3 regions of the Paenibacillus anseongensis genome follow, and region 3 is predicted to be linked to each of the others. Evidence: riboswitches for the same ligand, from Rfam matches in the RefSeq annotation. Region 3 holds a riboswitch; each other region holds the start of a gene.
The links. Region 3 has a riboswitch for cyclic di-AMP ahead of GON05_RS19220 (hypothetical protein). Riboswitches for the same ligand answer to the same signal wherever they lie in the genome.

Region 1 (4,939 bases), on a different contig from region 3:
AGCCGCTTCGTTTGCAAGCTTCATCGACCCTCTCTCCACCCCACAACCTGTAAGCGTTATCAACGCACTCGAAAGAAAAAGGAAGCACACCAAGCGCTTCCTCATTTGTGTTTTCTCCAATCCAGCTTGCTCTTCTCGAGCAGGTGGCCAAAGTCATTCTCCAGCCGCTTCTCCTCCGCCTTGCGCGCAGCCTCTGCTTCAGCTCTGGCAGCATCTTTACGAGCCTGTTCCTCAGCTTTCATCGCATCCGCCTGTGCTTTCAGCCCGGCTACGATATCAGGGCTCAGCAAATCTTTGAGTGTCGCAGGTTTATCTTGCGCGCTAGGTTCAGCGGTTGTGTTTGACCATTTCTTTTTTGCCATAAAGGGTTCACCTCTGTTCCATTTCTACATCCGGTATACCCCTTTATTGTACACTTCTACTCATGCAAATGATAGGGCACCGTCGCAACGACGATATCTTTATCGGCTTGCAGCTTCGAGCGAATACGTGCGGCAGACTGGTTGTGGAGCAAGCGGTGCCACCATTTTTTCGGCATGAACTGGGGCAGGATCACCATGATCGATTGCTTTTCCGAAACATGGGTATCGACTCTTTCAATAAACTCAGCCAGCGGCTTCAAAATAGTCCGGTAACGGGATTTGAACACAACAAGCCGAACACCCGGATCCCACTTATCCCACTTCTCCTGCATCGCTTCTTCATCCTCATCCGAAAACGAGACGTAGAAGGCAATGACATTGGGAGATAACGATTTGGCATAGTTCAAAGACTGCGCCACTACGCGATGAATACCCGCTACAGGTACAATGATCACAGGTTCCTTAACGCATACCCGTTCTTGCGTGATATCAATGCGCAGTTGTTTGGCTACATCATCATAGTGATTGCTGATTTTGGTTATTCCCCAAAGCAATAGCGGCGTCACAATAATAACAATCCAAGCGCCTTCGCTAAATTTGGTGATACAGAAAATAATAAGAACGGCAAGGGAAACGATTCCCCCTAACCCATTAATAACGAACTTGCCGATCCAGCCGGCTGGACGTTCTCTGAACCATTTGCGGACCAAACCGCTTTGGGCCAGGGTAAAAGATAAAAAGACGCCAATTGCATAAAGTGGAATAAGTGCATCGGTTTTTCCTTTGAAAATGACGAGCAAAATACTTGCCAAAACACCTAACGTTACGATTCCGTAGTGAAACGACAACCGGTCTCCCCGGTACGAGAACATGCGCGGGAAGTTTTTATCCTGGGCCATAATGGACGCCAAGATCGGAAATCCGTTGAAGCTCGTATTCGCAGCCAATACCAGAATCAGCATGGTGCCAATCTGTGTGGCATAATACATGGCGCCACGGCCAAACGCCTGCTCCGTAACCATCGACAAGACCGAAGTGTGCCCATGCGGGTCAGGTGCAATTCCATAACCCAAGCTCAGCAAGGTGACGCCCCCGAAGACAATCGCCAGTAACGTACCGAGCGAAGCCAAGGTTTTCTTGGCATTCTTGACAGATGGCGTACGGAAATGCGGCACCGCATCGGAAATCGCCTCGATCCCTGTCACGGCCGAGCAGCCTGATGAAAAAGCTTTTAGAATTACAAACAAAGTCAATGAACTCGTCATCGAGCTGGGAACAACTTGGAATTCATGCATATTCATGGATCCTGTCAGCATATCGAAGATCCCTTTGCCGATCAGCAGCAAGATACACAGGATAAAAAAGTACGTTGGAATCGCGAACACCGTTCCGGATTCAGAAGTACCCCGCAAATTCAGCCAAACCATCAACCAGACCAGCACTAAGGCTATGGGGACAATGTAAGGCACCGTAACTGGGAAAGCCGACGTTATCGCCTGCACGCCTGCCGAAATCGAAACGGCAACGGTTAACGTGTAATCAATCAGCAGTGAAACCCCAGTGAGCCTTCCCGACATCATGCCCAAATTTTCCTTGGCCACCATGTAAGCTCCGCCGCCCATTGGATAGGCCTCGATCACTTGGCGATAACTTAAAACAAGAAGCATGATTAAAGCAATAATCGAGATTGCAATCGGCAATGAGAACGCAAAAGCAGCAACCCCAACAGTTGCAAGCTCTAGCAAAATTTGCTCCGTGCCATAGGCTACCGAAGACAGGGCATCTGATGACAGGATGGGCAGAGCCTTCCATACCTGCATTTTCTCAGATTCCAGCTCCGCTGATTTCAGCGGTTTGCCGAATACAATCTTTTTCAATGAGTCACTTGTCATGCTGTGAAATTCCTCCAAATAACCTAGTTTTCAGCTTGATTTCCCTTTTTTAGGCGCAAAAAAACACAAGGATAGACCTTGTGCTTAGCCACATGTTCTCCTTTCTCACGACCGCTTACGAGGTTAGCTGACGGGTTCGGGCTGCGAGAAATCTGCCCTAAAGGTAGCTGCCGCATGCGACAAAACACACCTTACTCACCCCGTTGAAACCTATGGTTCCCCCGCTTTTCTGATAAGAAAATTAAGCGAAATATTCAACTGTTAACGTACGAGTTGATACTACTCTCTTATTGGCTCATAGTAAAGGAGAGAATAATCTTAAAAAAGATTATTCCCTCCCCGCATTCATTTGATAATCCGCTTACAATGGTGTAATCCTTTCAGTATCTCTGTTTTACTAGCTTATTGTCTGATTCATTAGATTTTAGGGTGTTTTAGCAAAATTAATTTCTCACATGACGCTTTCTAGTGGCTTGTTTTTGCTTGAAAATCATCTTTTTGAAGATGAGTGGGATACCGCCAATGAGAAATAAATAGCGGGCATCGATTATTTTTTTGAGGAATGCGGCCAGCCTGCCTTTCACTTTTTTGACCTTTAGGATGCCAATCGCTTCTCCGCGACCCAGCGAGGCGACCGTGCCTTTGTAATCGTAGGCGAAAGGTCGTAATGGTTTTCCAGTCAGTGAATAGAGCAAATTTTTTGCTGTATTATAACCTTGTTGGACTGCGATTTGGGCATTGGCGGGGTATGGCGTGCCTTCCGGGCTCATGACAATCGAGCAATCTCCCGTAATAAAAACATCGGGAAACTGCAACGAACGCAAGTAGTCATCCACTTTGACTCTGCCGCGTTGGACGTGGAAGCCCGCATCTTGCAGCAAGGAATTCCCACGGACACCTCCCGACCAAATAACCGTGCCGGCAGGAATGAATTGGCCGTCTCCTAGCAGTACGCCGCCGGGCTCGCATGCCTTGATGGCGGTAGACAATTTATATTGAACCCCTTTACGGCGCATCACGTCCATGCCGTATTCCACGAGATCATTCGGCAGTCCGGGCGGCAAAGCAGTAGGCGATGCTTCGATATTGATGATCTGAACCAAGGAAGGATCGACGTCAAACATTTGGCAAAGATCAGGAATCCGGTCCGCCAACTCTCCAACAAACTCCGTGCCTGTGAAACCTGCGCCACCAACAACGATTGTCAAATATTCTTGATGCTTGGAATCCAATTTATATTTAGCGAACATATACTGTGTATGCTGACGAATGAAGCGAACACTGTTAATGCTGTTAATTGTCATCGCATACTCGCGCAATCCCGGAATACCAAAGGTTTCCGTCTCACTCCCAAGCCCCACGACCAAATAATCGTAGGTGAGGACTTCGTCCGACAGGACCACCTTTTTTTCCTCAGGTACAATCTGTTGAACCGTCGCTTTGATGAAATGAATTTTCCGCTCATCGATCAGATCCTTAATGTCTACACGCGCATTTTCATGATGATCCGTGCCAGCTGCCGGCATATGCAGATGTGTCGTCATGTAGTGATAGTCGTGTTTGTTCACCAGTGTGACCGCCACTTCATCTGCTTTGATCAGCTTCTGCAGCCTTATTGCCGTTACAAGCCCACCGTACCCCGCTCCCAGAATAACCACCTTCGGTTTACTCATCCGAATCCTCTCCTCCGATTACATCAACTTTTTTCTCTACCATCGTTGGTGAAAAAGATCGACCAAACCATTCACAGGTTGTCATGTGAAAAAAATCACATAGTCATTCAGGGCGTACACATGGTTTGGCTCATCATTAGTATATGTGCCTCTTTCTTAAAAATCACTGGAACATTGCCTAGCTTGGTCAAAAAGGGCTGCGGGGTGTGGAGTGGCATATCTGCGTGGGAGCGATGCGGGACGTAGGGCAAGAGCGCGGGGCGGGATTAAGGGAGCTCGATCGCGCGGCGGAGGCACGCTATGCGGAAACAGAGCGTTGTAGCGCCGTGGTGGGGGCGAGATGCGGGACTAAGGGAGCTGGATCGCGCGGCGGGTAGGCGCTATGCGGCACTTAGGGCGCTGGATTGCGGTGGTGGCGGGCGCGGGGGCATCAGTGCGCGGGGCTGGGGGTGATCCGGAACGTATGGCGAGAGCGCGAGGCGGGACTAAGGGAGCTGGATCGCGCGGCGGGTGCACGCTATGCAGGTCCAGGACGTTGGGCCGTGGGCGCGCGAAGCCTTGCCCCTTCTCATTGGATGAATTCCAATGGGAACGCCTTTATGAGGCCGGATTCCCGCGCTCCGTTGGATAAAATCCAACGAGGCACACCAAAATCAGCCCACAGGACGCCAATTTCCCCCTATGCATTGGATTTCGTCCAACCAAATCAGCATTTTAACGTGGAAATTGGCACTTCCATTGGATTTTCTCCAACGGGAATCCACCCGTTCACTGCTCACCCTTACCCTCAGCCTCCAACCTGGCTTTATCCTCTAAACGGCGCAAGCGAAAGCTGTTCATGCCCGCCACGCCCAACTCTTCCAGCAAGCCAAAATTCGCCCATGCGCCTACGACAGCTCCAATGCCGGGGACAAGCTGAAGCATTTTACGGAAATCAATGGTGTCCCGATATTCCTGCTGCAGCTGCTGCCAATCCACTTGATTCATATAGGCATCAGAAGGCGGAAAGCCG
Region 2 (4,939 bases), on a different contig from region 3:
CGTCCATGCTGAGCGTTTCGCCACGGCGCGAAGGCTCGATGTTGATGCTATGGAGCAGAGTTTCCAGCTCCGATTTGTTTTCTTTTGTAAAGAACCTCGCAGCGAGGTTGTTGTACAAGGTTTTGCGCCGCTGGACGAAGGACGCCTGGACGACAGCGAAGAAGAAGTCCACGTCCGCCACTTCGACCGGCGGGGTTTTGCGCACACGCAGCCGGATGACGGCAGAGTCAACGTTCGGCTGCGGCACAAAGACGGTACGCGGCACGATCGTGACAAGCTCAGGCTCGCAGTGAAACTGTACGGCAATGCTGAGGCTGCCGTAATCTTTGGTGCCCGGGCGAGCCGCCATGCGGTCGGCCACCTCTTTTTGGATCATCACGACGATGTTCTCCAAGGGAAGCTTCTCTTCGAGAAGCTTCATAATGATCGGCGTCGTGATGTAGTAGGGCAGATTGGCGACAACACTGACGCCATCCAGCCCGTCAAAATGCTGCCGGAACAACTCCGGCAGGTCCGTCTTCAAAATATCGCCATGCACGACACTCGCATGGGGATAAGGCTCCAGCGTCTCGCCTAGAATAGGCAGGAGACGCTGATCGATCTCCACGGCCAAGACGCGCCCTGCGAGCTTGGCCAGCTGCTGGGTGAGCGCCCCGATGCCAGGGCCGACTTCCAATGCGCCCTTGTTAGGCCCAAGCTCCGCAGCCGAAACGATCTTGCCCAGGATGTTCTGGTCGATCAGGAAGTTCTGGCCCAGACTCTTTTTGAGCACAAGATTGTGCTTTTTTATAATTTGTTTCGTTTTACTGGGTGTTGCAACATCTTCCGCTGTTACAATCACTTCATTGCCGGGTATAGTCATTATGTAGCCCTCATTTATCTATAGGTTCTGAATTCTGAATTCCACTCTCGCACCTTACTTCACTTTCCCTATATCTTCGGTTCCAGATGCTCCAAGGCTGCCTCAAATTCCTCACGCGAGATCTGGAACATCGCACATCGCTTATAAAATTGTTTGCCATTGCAGTAGCCGATGCCAAGGGCATTGCCAACGACGAGCCTCCGGGAAGCTGCTTCCGGATGAACGATCAACCCTGCTGCTATGAGATCCTCCATCGTAAGCTGCGAGACAGCCCCGTCGTACTCTGTCCGCAGGTTCTGGAGCGCCTCACGGACAATCTCCGGCGCTGCGTTCTCGACGCCAATGTCGCCCTTATACTCGGCCTGCGCCTGCGTGATGAAGGCATGCTTGCAGCCCGGCACCTTGGCTGCCACAATCTTCCGTATCCGTTCACCTGCGTGATCCGGATCCGTAAATATAATGACGCCTCTGCGCTGCTGCGCGAGGGCTATGCGCTTCAATACGGCTTGCCCGATGGCTGAGCCGCCTGTCTCTATCGTATCCGCCTCGACGGCTCGGCGAATAGCGGCCGTATCGTCCTTGCCTTCAACGACGATGACTTCTTTAATCATAATCGATTCCCTTCCCAGTACGCAGAAAAAGAAGAGGGATTCCCTCTTCTTTCGCCCAGGCTGCTTGCCTGGCAACGTATATTGACATTGTTCCCGCTGAAACAGACGTTTACACGTTAATTTTCAGACGGCTTTTTCGGTCCTACGACATAGACCGTATACCCTTGTTTCGTTCCGAATTTATTGGCGTAGCCATGATCTTCAAAGTAGACGTCGATCATTTGGCCTTTCACACCGCTGCCAATATCTTCAGCACGTCGGAAACCAACGCCCTCAATGTAAACCCACCATCCCAGTGGGATAACTTTCGGATCTACCGCAATCGTTCTGCCCTCAGTAACTGTCGTTCCTGTATAGGTCTTCCCATACCCAGGAGTCCCTTCGGCTTTCCCTGTCGAATCCGCTCCCGCTGAATAAGCCGTGAGCTTCACGTTCTTGAGGATTTGTTTATACCCGAATGTCACACCATTCTTAGAGACCTCATCCACACTAGGGGATGATGCCGATAGAACGACAACGGGATTTTTCGTGCCAACGGACACAACTTTTTTAACGCTTTGTTCCTGTACTTCTTGACCTACAACAGCTTCTGCAACTAATACGCCATCTTCGTAAGTCTTCTCTTTCTTTTTCAGAAGTACGCCCTCTTTACCTTCTTGAACGACCTGCTCTTTACCCTTAAGCAACGATGCATCATTTTTCTTTTCCGTGTCGAATGCAATCGGCTCTGTTACTTCTTCCGTCTCTTTTTTCACACGGACGATTTTGATTTCATCGCCTGATCCCAAAGAGGCTGTCGGTTCGGGAGTCAGCTTATCGTGCTCCCCAAGTGCAATATGTAAACGTTGCAATGCACTTTCAACCGTTCTTGCAGTTGTGTAAACAGTGGTGGTCTTTCCATCAGCAGTCAATTGAATTGGAGAAGCGTGTTCGATGACGAATTTGTCCCCGCCCTTGATTGTAGCCGTAGGGTCTGCAGATATTTCATCGTGTTCACCAATCGTTATGGCTTGTTCATCCAGTAGGCGTTGCAGGACCCATTGCTTCGTATGCACAACGGTTTCTTGTCCATTCACAACCACGGATACGCTCTTGGTAGCCGTACCGTACAACAACACCAAAAACATGAAAGTCATTGCGATTGAGATTATAGCCAGGCTTAAAATCAAACGCAAGTTTTCATGCTTCCATCGCAATGCGAAGGACATGCTGGATGATCGTTTTACATGGGTCTCGCTAAAAGAGATACTGCCCACTTCTTCGGTCCTCCTTCAAAGCCTCGCCGCCAGGTTACAGCATGATTAAATTTGACGCGACTAAGGTTTTTAATTTAACTTAACGTGTCGTCCATCAGCAGTTGTTTGGAAACAGCTGCGTTCTGGTCGTCCCACCCCGCTTTGCTATTCATCATCCTATGAATTCCGGGTTACGATTAGTCGTCCGAAACAGTTAAAGGTCCTTATGGGGACAAAAAGCCAGCAAGAAGAGGACTCTTCTCGCTGGCTTAGTTTGCATAGTAAAAATACACAAATAGCACGCACGACAATCGTTACCTCTCTTACGCTTACGAGGTTAGCTGACGGATTCGGACGTGAGAGTCGCCCTACTCAGACGTAAACTTTCGTTCAACGTCCAAGATTCACCCCTGTTACTCACTCTGTTTACTTCGTCAGCGATACCGCTTTATAAGTTAACAGTGGTTCCCCCGTTCCCATAATTGGAACTCAGCGAATGGAAAAATGGCAAATTGGTTATTAAGTTATTATGAAAAGTATATTACGCTGTTAATCTCTGCCTGTAAAGGGATTAACACCTACTAAAAAGGGCTAAATCGATTAAAAATAGCTTATTTTTAAAATAAAACCACCTTTTATCTACATTTAACTCATTATAACGTACGAATACTAAGTTTCTTCGTGTTTTCACTCTTAAACTAGGCTTCGAAACTAAATTTGTTTATAATTATCAGGTATGAAACACGTATCTAAATTCCAATAATTAGCTATTTAGGGAGGCACTGAGATGGGTCCCATATTACAAGTTGACGCTTTATTCGGGGGATATTTACCAAATAAACCTGTTCTTCACGACCTCACATTTTCTATCCGTCAAGGTGAAATGATGGGATTAATTGGTTTGAACGGCGCAGGAAAAAGTACGACCATCAAGAACATCCTTGGACTGCTTCAACCACAAAGGGGTTCTATAAAAATTAACGGTTTGACGCTGGCCGAAGATCCACTGCCTTACCGTGCCACTTACGCTTATGTGCCTGAAAGTCCAGAGCTATATGAAGAGCTTACAATTCGTGAGCATCTGGAGTTAACCGCCATGGCTTACGGCTTAACGAAGGATGACTATCTCTCCCGCTCACAAGCGCTGCTCGAGCAGTTCCACATGCAGGACAAGCTCAACTCTTTTGCAAGCCATTTATCCAAAGGGATGAAGCAAAAGGTCATGATCATGAACGCATTCCTGATCGAACCTTCTCTCTACATCATTGATGAGCCTTTTCTCGGGCTCGATCCGCTAGCCATACGCTCATTGCTGGAGTTGATGGTCAAAATGAAGCGGCGCGGCGCGTCATTTCTCATATCCTCGCATATTTTGTCTACGATTGAAAAATATTGCGATAACTATGTCGTCCTGCACAAAGGACATATGGTCGCCCAAGGCGATTTAGTCGAATTACGTCAGCAGACAGGACTCCAGCAAGCGTCATTGGACGACATCTTTTATAAGCTTGTAAAAGGAGAATTGGTATGAAGGCGATGGACATGGATACCCGTGCCCTATGGCAGAAGAGATTTGAACATTATATGAAGGAATCCATGGGTTACCTGCAATATGCAGCGCGCAGCAATTTTTTTGGCTTCCTGCTATTTCTTGTCATCCTTTCTTCCTATTATTATGCAAAAATACTACAGCGCCTTCCGACAGATTATCCTTATCTGTGGATCGTCCTTTTGCTGCTGGTACCTTTGTTAGCCTCAAGCCCCATTCGCACTCTAGCCAGAAGTGCAGACCGTATGTTTCTGCTGCGCGTTGAACATCAGATGGGTCCTTACTTCCGCGGCGGATTCATGTACAGCTTAGTGCTGCAAGCCTTCTGGACATTTCTGGCATGGGTCGTCCTATGGCCCTTGTATCATCACTGCCTTGGTCGCGATGAGCAGCATTTCTTATGGATGCTTGCCTTGCTTCTATTAATGAAGGTAGGCCATTTATTGGCGAGCTGGCAAGAAAGCCGATTCACTCATGAGCGGGCAAGAAGGGTTTCTGTTAGCTTCCGCTGGCTGGCAACAGCCGTCCTGATATCTCTGCAATTTCTGACAAGCGTTCTATGGGCAAGCGGAGCCGCTCTTGTACTTACACTGGCTTGGTTAACAGCTACGCATTACGTATCCAAATACTACATCGGATGGGATTATCTCATTGCGAAGGAAAGGCAGCAGCAGGCACGACT
Region 3 (4,939 bases):
ACGGAAGGTTTGTCCGATTCCGGTCCCCAACATAGAACAAGTAGCCTAACATCTCTACTTTATCGCGCTGTTGACCTTCTCCTAGCAGTGCTGCAACCGGAACATCCAGGAATTTACCTAAGAGATCAAGTAGTGCTGCTTCCAATGCCGTAACGGCGTGTATCGTGATGCGAAGATCAAAAGTCTGCAAACCGCGTCCTCCTTGATCCCGATCAGCGAATTGCTTGCGAACTTTCGTAAGAATGTTATTGTATTGACCGATCGATTGACCGATTACCAGTGGGCTCGCGTCTTCAAGCGTTTTACGAATATTCTCGCCGCCCGGTACTTCACCTACGCCCGTATGACCTGCACTGTCTCTGAGAATTACGATGTTACGTGTAAAGAATGGAGCATGCGCTCCACTAAGATTGAAGAGCATGCTATCATGCCCTGCAACTGGAATTACTTTTAGTTCGGTAATGATTGGCGTACTGGAAGCTTGATTTCTCGATGGCTCATTTAGCAGTTCTTGTTTCATGTCTGATCTCTCCCTTTCATGTGGATGAATACCAGTTTAATGAAGATGACAACTAATTAGCTTACCTTAAGTTAAATTGTACCACGTCCTCTAGCTCCTAAGTACTTAAATAACTTATATTCACATATTTTTGTTAGGGAATAGTATGCGCTCGCTCGCCGGAGAGGAAGTTGACATTATGGTTCATTATAAAAAAATGAAAATTGACGGTTGGGAGTTATTTTTTCGCCAAGCCGGGAGTCCATACAACCCAACCATCATCCTTCTTCATGGTTTTCCAAGCTCATCCCATATGTTCAGGGATTTAATTCCTCAACTCACAGACCACTTTCATATCATTGCTCCTGACTATCTTGGATACGGAAATAGCAGTATGCCTTCCACAGAAGAATTTGCTTACACCTTCGAGAATCTATCCATTCTGATTGAAAAATTAGTTGATAATCTCTGTATTTCTCATTTTATTTTGTACACCCATGACTATGGAGGTCCTATCGGATTCAGACTGGCCGTAAGAAATCCTCACCGTATTCTAGGATTCGTTATTCAGAATGCCGTAGTTAGTGAAAACGGATTAGGGAAACCGTTCGATCTCTTCAAAGCCCTCTGGGCGGATCGAAATCCTGCAACCGAAGCGGCCTTTGCTCAGCTTGCAACCTTTCATTTTACGAAAATGCAGTATGTTACGGGCGTGTGTCATCCCTACCGGATTAGTCCCGATGGTTATTTAATGGACCAGTTATTTTTGGATCGACCCGGCAATAGCCAAATTCAGTTGGAATTGGGTTACGATTATCGGACCAACGTCGAACAATATCCTGTTTGGCAGCAGTACTTGCGAACTTATCAACCTCCTACGCTTATAACCTGGGGCAAAAATGATTTTATTTTTACGGTGCAAGGGGCTCTTGCTTTCGGAGAACTATTAACGTGTGTGGAAACTCACTTTTTATGCGGGGGCCATTTTGTATTGGAAGAGCAAAGCCAGCAAGTTGCGGAGCTGATCAAGCGTTTTTTTGGCCGTATCTATTCATGAGAAAAAACAAAAAAGGAGCTGCCGCAAGGCAAGCTCCTTCTCTATTGTTGAAGATCGTTAAATGGTATGACTGATATACGCTCTGAGGCTAGGATACGGACCACTGAAAATATGCGCCATGGCTACGATAAAGGTGAGGTGATCCTGTAAAATTTGGAGCGTGGTTCCGACGCGATGGGCTAGCGATAGTTCAACCGCTAATTCCTTTTCTGAACTCAGTTGTTTAAGCAGCTCATTGTTTAGAGCGACCGTTTTGCTAATTTCCATTAACGTCTGTGTTTCGACGTCTGATGGCCGGTAAGCCAAATTCGGAAATTGAATGTCGTACGTCTCCAACCGCTGTTTCAAATGGAGAATCTCATGTTGACGCTGTACGGAATCGTTGGCTCTCTTCCATGGAAGAAGATTCTTCCATTCTTTGGTTACTTTCATAAGCAGCATGTCTAGTTCCTCCTATTTTCTCTAGAAGAGAAAAAGGAAGCGAGGGATATAGAACCTCAAATCACATTGTTCTATTGAATGTTTCTATCCATTTCTTTCTACGCTGACGAAGTTAGCTGACGGATTCGGGTTGAAAGTTAACCCTAACACTTTACATGTGTACTCACCCCAGGAAACTTGGTTCCCCCGCTTCTTTAATCTAAAGAATTAAGCGTATTTTATCAATTTACTCCAATGTATAAAGAGAAGCAATAGTAATATTTTCTTATCTATTCTATGTCCTTAGTCATACATCCCTTGTAACCATAACATGATCCGATCTACTACCTCCATATATCTTTGCCCAACAAGCAATCCGGTGTGAGTCGTATCCCAAAGTCCTGTATATTCAGCATGGAGATGCTCCGCTGTCGCCTTTCCCCGCCGATCATCCTCTTCACTATTAATTGCTTTAATAACCAAGGCTGGATGAACCATCAAACTGCTGTCTATCGATATTCCACCATTTGCCCCCAAAGAGAAATAAAAATCGTTAAATGCTTGTAATGACTCCACAGTTATATACTTTCTCTGAAAATCAATGTCATCCGCTGATTCATCTATACTGGAATTCTCTTCTCGGGATGGTGCGGGCATTAAAACGCCTGTTGTCATTGCAGCTATTTCTTTGTAGGGTACAGCTTCATAAACTTCCTTACTTATGCTTGTATCGATCACCACTAAGCCTGCAAGTTCGTTGGTTTCAGCCAGCTTCTGGCTCAAAATTCCTCCCATGCTAAATCCTATGAGAATCGGTGGAACCTCACACTCGGCGAAAACCTCTTTCATATCCTCCAAATAATCTTCGAATGTTACATTTGTCAAATCGAGCACTCTACTTTTGTAGTGACCTCTCAAATTCATAACATAACAATTCCATCCCTTGTTTATAAAGTGTGGGATGTATTTGCTCCACATCCAACTGCCCGTGTAGGCACCGTGTACAAATAAAAGCGGAGGTCTTTTGGAGGCTCCCTTCGGTAGCTCATCTCCCTCGAAAATTTCTATACATAGATCATTTTCTCCGATATATTTCACACGATGATCTGGCAAATCTTTTGTATAATCTTTCATGATCAGTTTCACCTCATTATATAGTTTGACATCAAACTATTGGTTTAAAAAAATTTAAAAATTGTTATAAATTTTCGTTAGAATTCTCAGTAATTCTTCCTTTTCTTTATCTGAAATGTCCATGTAAAATACATCTAACATTTTTTCTGAGATGGTTTCAAATATAGGTCTCAGTTCCTCCCCTTTTGGCGTTAAGGCAACATAGACGACCCTTGAGTCAACGGTGTCCCTTTCCTTAGTTACGTATCCGAGCCGGACCAATTTGTCGACAAGTGCAGTCACAGTAGACTTATCTCTATCAATTTTCTTGGCAATCTCAGCCATAGTCAATCTAGGCATCTTAAATAGAGCAAAGATAATATCCCCATGTGAAATGGCAATATCGTCGACCTCATATTTCGCCATCTCGGCTATGATAAACCGATTGGTCTTTTCTCTAATTCTGGAAATAATTGACACAGCATCTGTTGGTTTCATATTCACATTATAGTTTGACGTCAAACTAATGTCAATCATATATTCGAGGCAGCCGATCAAACTAGCCGGCTGCCTCGAACCTTGTCACAAATCCACTTTATATATACAAGGAACGCCCTCCATATCAGAGGTAAAGATGATAAATGTGCCATCTGGAGAAAAAGCCGGGTGCGGGTGGGCATCCTGTGTGTTGCCATATGACTTCCAACTGGTACCATGGGAGCATAGCCGCTTTTCTTGTCTCTGTTCTACATCCACTAAATAGATGAAGTGCTGCTCGGGCAGCTGCCCGTCCCCGACGATCATCGTATGATTGGCATTCGAAATAAAGTGGCAATACTTGGAGCAATTCATCCAGACTTCTTCCACTAATGTCTCTGAGTCCATGAAACGGATACTTTCGTGATAGAGATCATCTTTATGCCGGTACACATAAGCGAATCTAGAGCCATCAGCAAGCCAATATTCATGCGTGATGAGCTCATCATGCGTCTGTTCCTTCGCACAGCGCAGCCGCGTCCCGTCCTTTTGGACTAGCCAGAGTCTGGCATCAATCAGATGTCCAGGACCTTCATGACAAAATAAAAGGGTCGATGGGTCATTGGGACGAATTTGCGGATGCCCGAGCCAGCAGTCCAGCTCCTCAAACGCGATATGGCTGGTTCGCTGTTCGATATCCAGGTAGATGATTCGGCAGTGCGGTTTCGCTGCCCATTGGGGTTCGAAGTTGGACCAGTCCCCTTTGCCTGGTACGACATCCTTTTCATTGATTTCGACCAGTACGAGATACTTGTCATCTGAGCTGAGACCGGGATTGGCATTGGATTTCCAACCTGCAGGTGTCGTATAGAGAACGTCTTCCATCAGCGTCGTCATATTCAATCGCATAATTCGCTGATCTCTGCAATAAATCAAGTAGTTGTCGTCACTCGTCAGACTGCAGCTGAAATCGTGAATATCGGGCCCTTCTGTTAATTGCAGGGCCGTTCCATCGTTGAGATTCATCCGGTAAAGCTGACGGGATCCCTCTCGCTCGCTAGCGTAAATGAGATAGCGATTGTCGTTTGTAATCATTTTATAATAAAAATAAGGATGATGATTTACCTGCTCCGGGGCTGTCAAACGCGTCATAGATCGGCCCGTGTAGGCATCGGCAAACGAATGGAACTCGTTACGAATCGTAGATCCTTTAGCCATCTGTGATCACTCCATTCTCTTAATGTTAGGGCCGAGGCCGCAGCATCTTCATCTTCTCGGCAGGTTTAAGCGGCAAGGTCAATTGAAGGACCGAGCGGTTTGGAGCACGGAACTCCGCCCGAACCTCTGCGTTCGCTTGTACGACAGAAGCCTCA

Region 1: another riboswitch for cyclic di-AMP. It lies ahead of GON05_RS28715 (APC family permease); the one in region 3 lies ahead of GON05_RS19220 (hypothetical protein).
Region 2: another riboswitch for cyclic di-AMP. It lies ahead of GON05_RS30150 (ubiquitin-like domain-containing protein); the one in region 3 lies ahead of GON05_RS19220 (hypothetical protein).

Annotation. Positions count from the first base shown of each region.
Region 1 covers NZ_WSEM01000030.1:4,018-8,956, forward strand. Annotated here, with positions in the region: gene GON05_RS28705 (polysaccharide deacetylase family protein) at 1-24, opposite strand, end outside; gene GON05_RS28710 (YqkE family protein) at 102-362, opposite strand; gene GON05_RS28715 (APC family permease) at 419-2,254, opposite strand; cyclic di-AMP (ydaO/yuaA leader) riboswitch at 2,352-2,512, opposite strand; gene GON05_RS28720 (NAD(P)/FAD-dependent oxidoreductase) at 2,698-3,927, opposite strand; gene GON05_RS28725 (hypothetical protein) at 4,228-4,380, shown strand; gene GON05_RS28730 (EcsC family protein) at 4,696-4,939, opposite strand, start outside.
Region 2 covers NZ_WSEM01000032.1:58,280-63,218, forward strand. Annotated here, with positions in the region: gene rsmA (16S rRNA (adenine(1518)-N(6)/adenine(1519)-N(6))-dimethyltransferase RsmA) at 1-862, opposite strand, end outside; gene rnmV (ribonuclease M5) at 931-1,473, opposite strand; gene GON05_RS30150 (ubiquitin-like domain-containing protein) at 1,590-2,729, opposite strand; cyclic di-AMP (ydaO/yuaA leader) riboswitch at 3,020-3,213, opposite strand; gene GON05_RS30155 (ABC transporter ATP-binding protein) at 3,496-4,239, shown strand; gene GON05_RS30160 (ABC transporter permease) at 4,236-4,939, shown strand, end outside.
Region 3 covers NZ_WSEM01000016.1:649,298-654,236, forward strand. Annotated here, with positions in the region: gene gudD (glucarate dehydratase) at 1-520, opposite strand, end outside; gene GON05_RS19215 (alpha/beta fold hydrolase) at 699-1,556, shown strand; gene GON05_RS19220 (hypothetical protein) at 1,614-1,997, opposite strand; cyclic di-AMP (ydaO/yuaA leader) riboswitch at 2,085-2,221, opposite strand; gene GON05_RS19225 (alpha/beta hydrolase) at 2,280-3,110, opposite strand; gene GON05_RS19230 (MarR family winged helix-turn-helix transcriptional regulator) at 3,165-3,587, opposite strand; gene GON05_RS19235 (oligogalacturonate lyase family protein) at 3,672-4,784, opposite strand; gene GON05_RS19240 (hypothetical protein) at 4,810-4,939, opposite strand, start outside.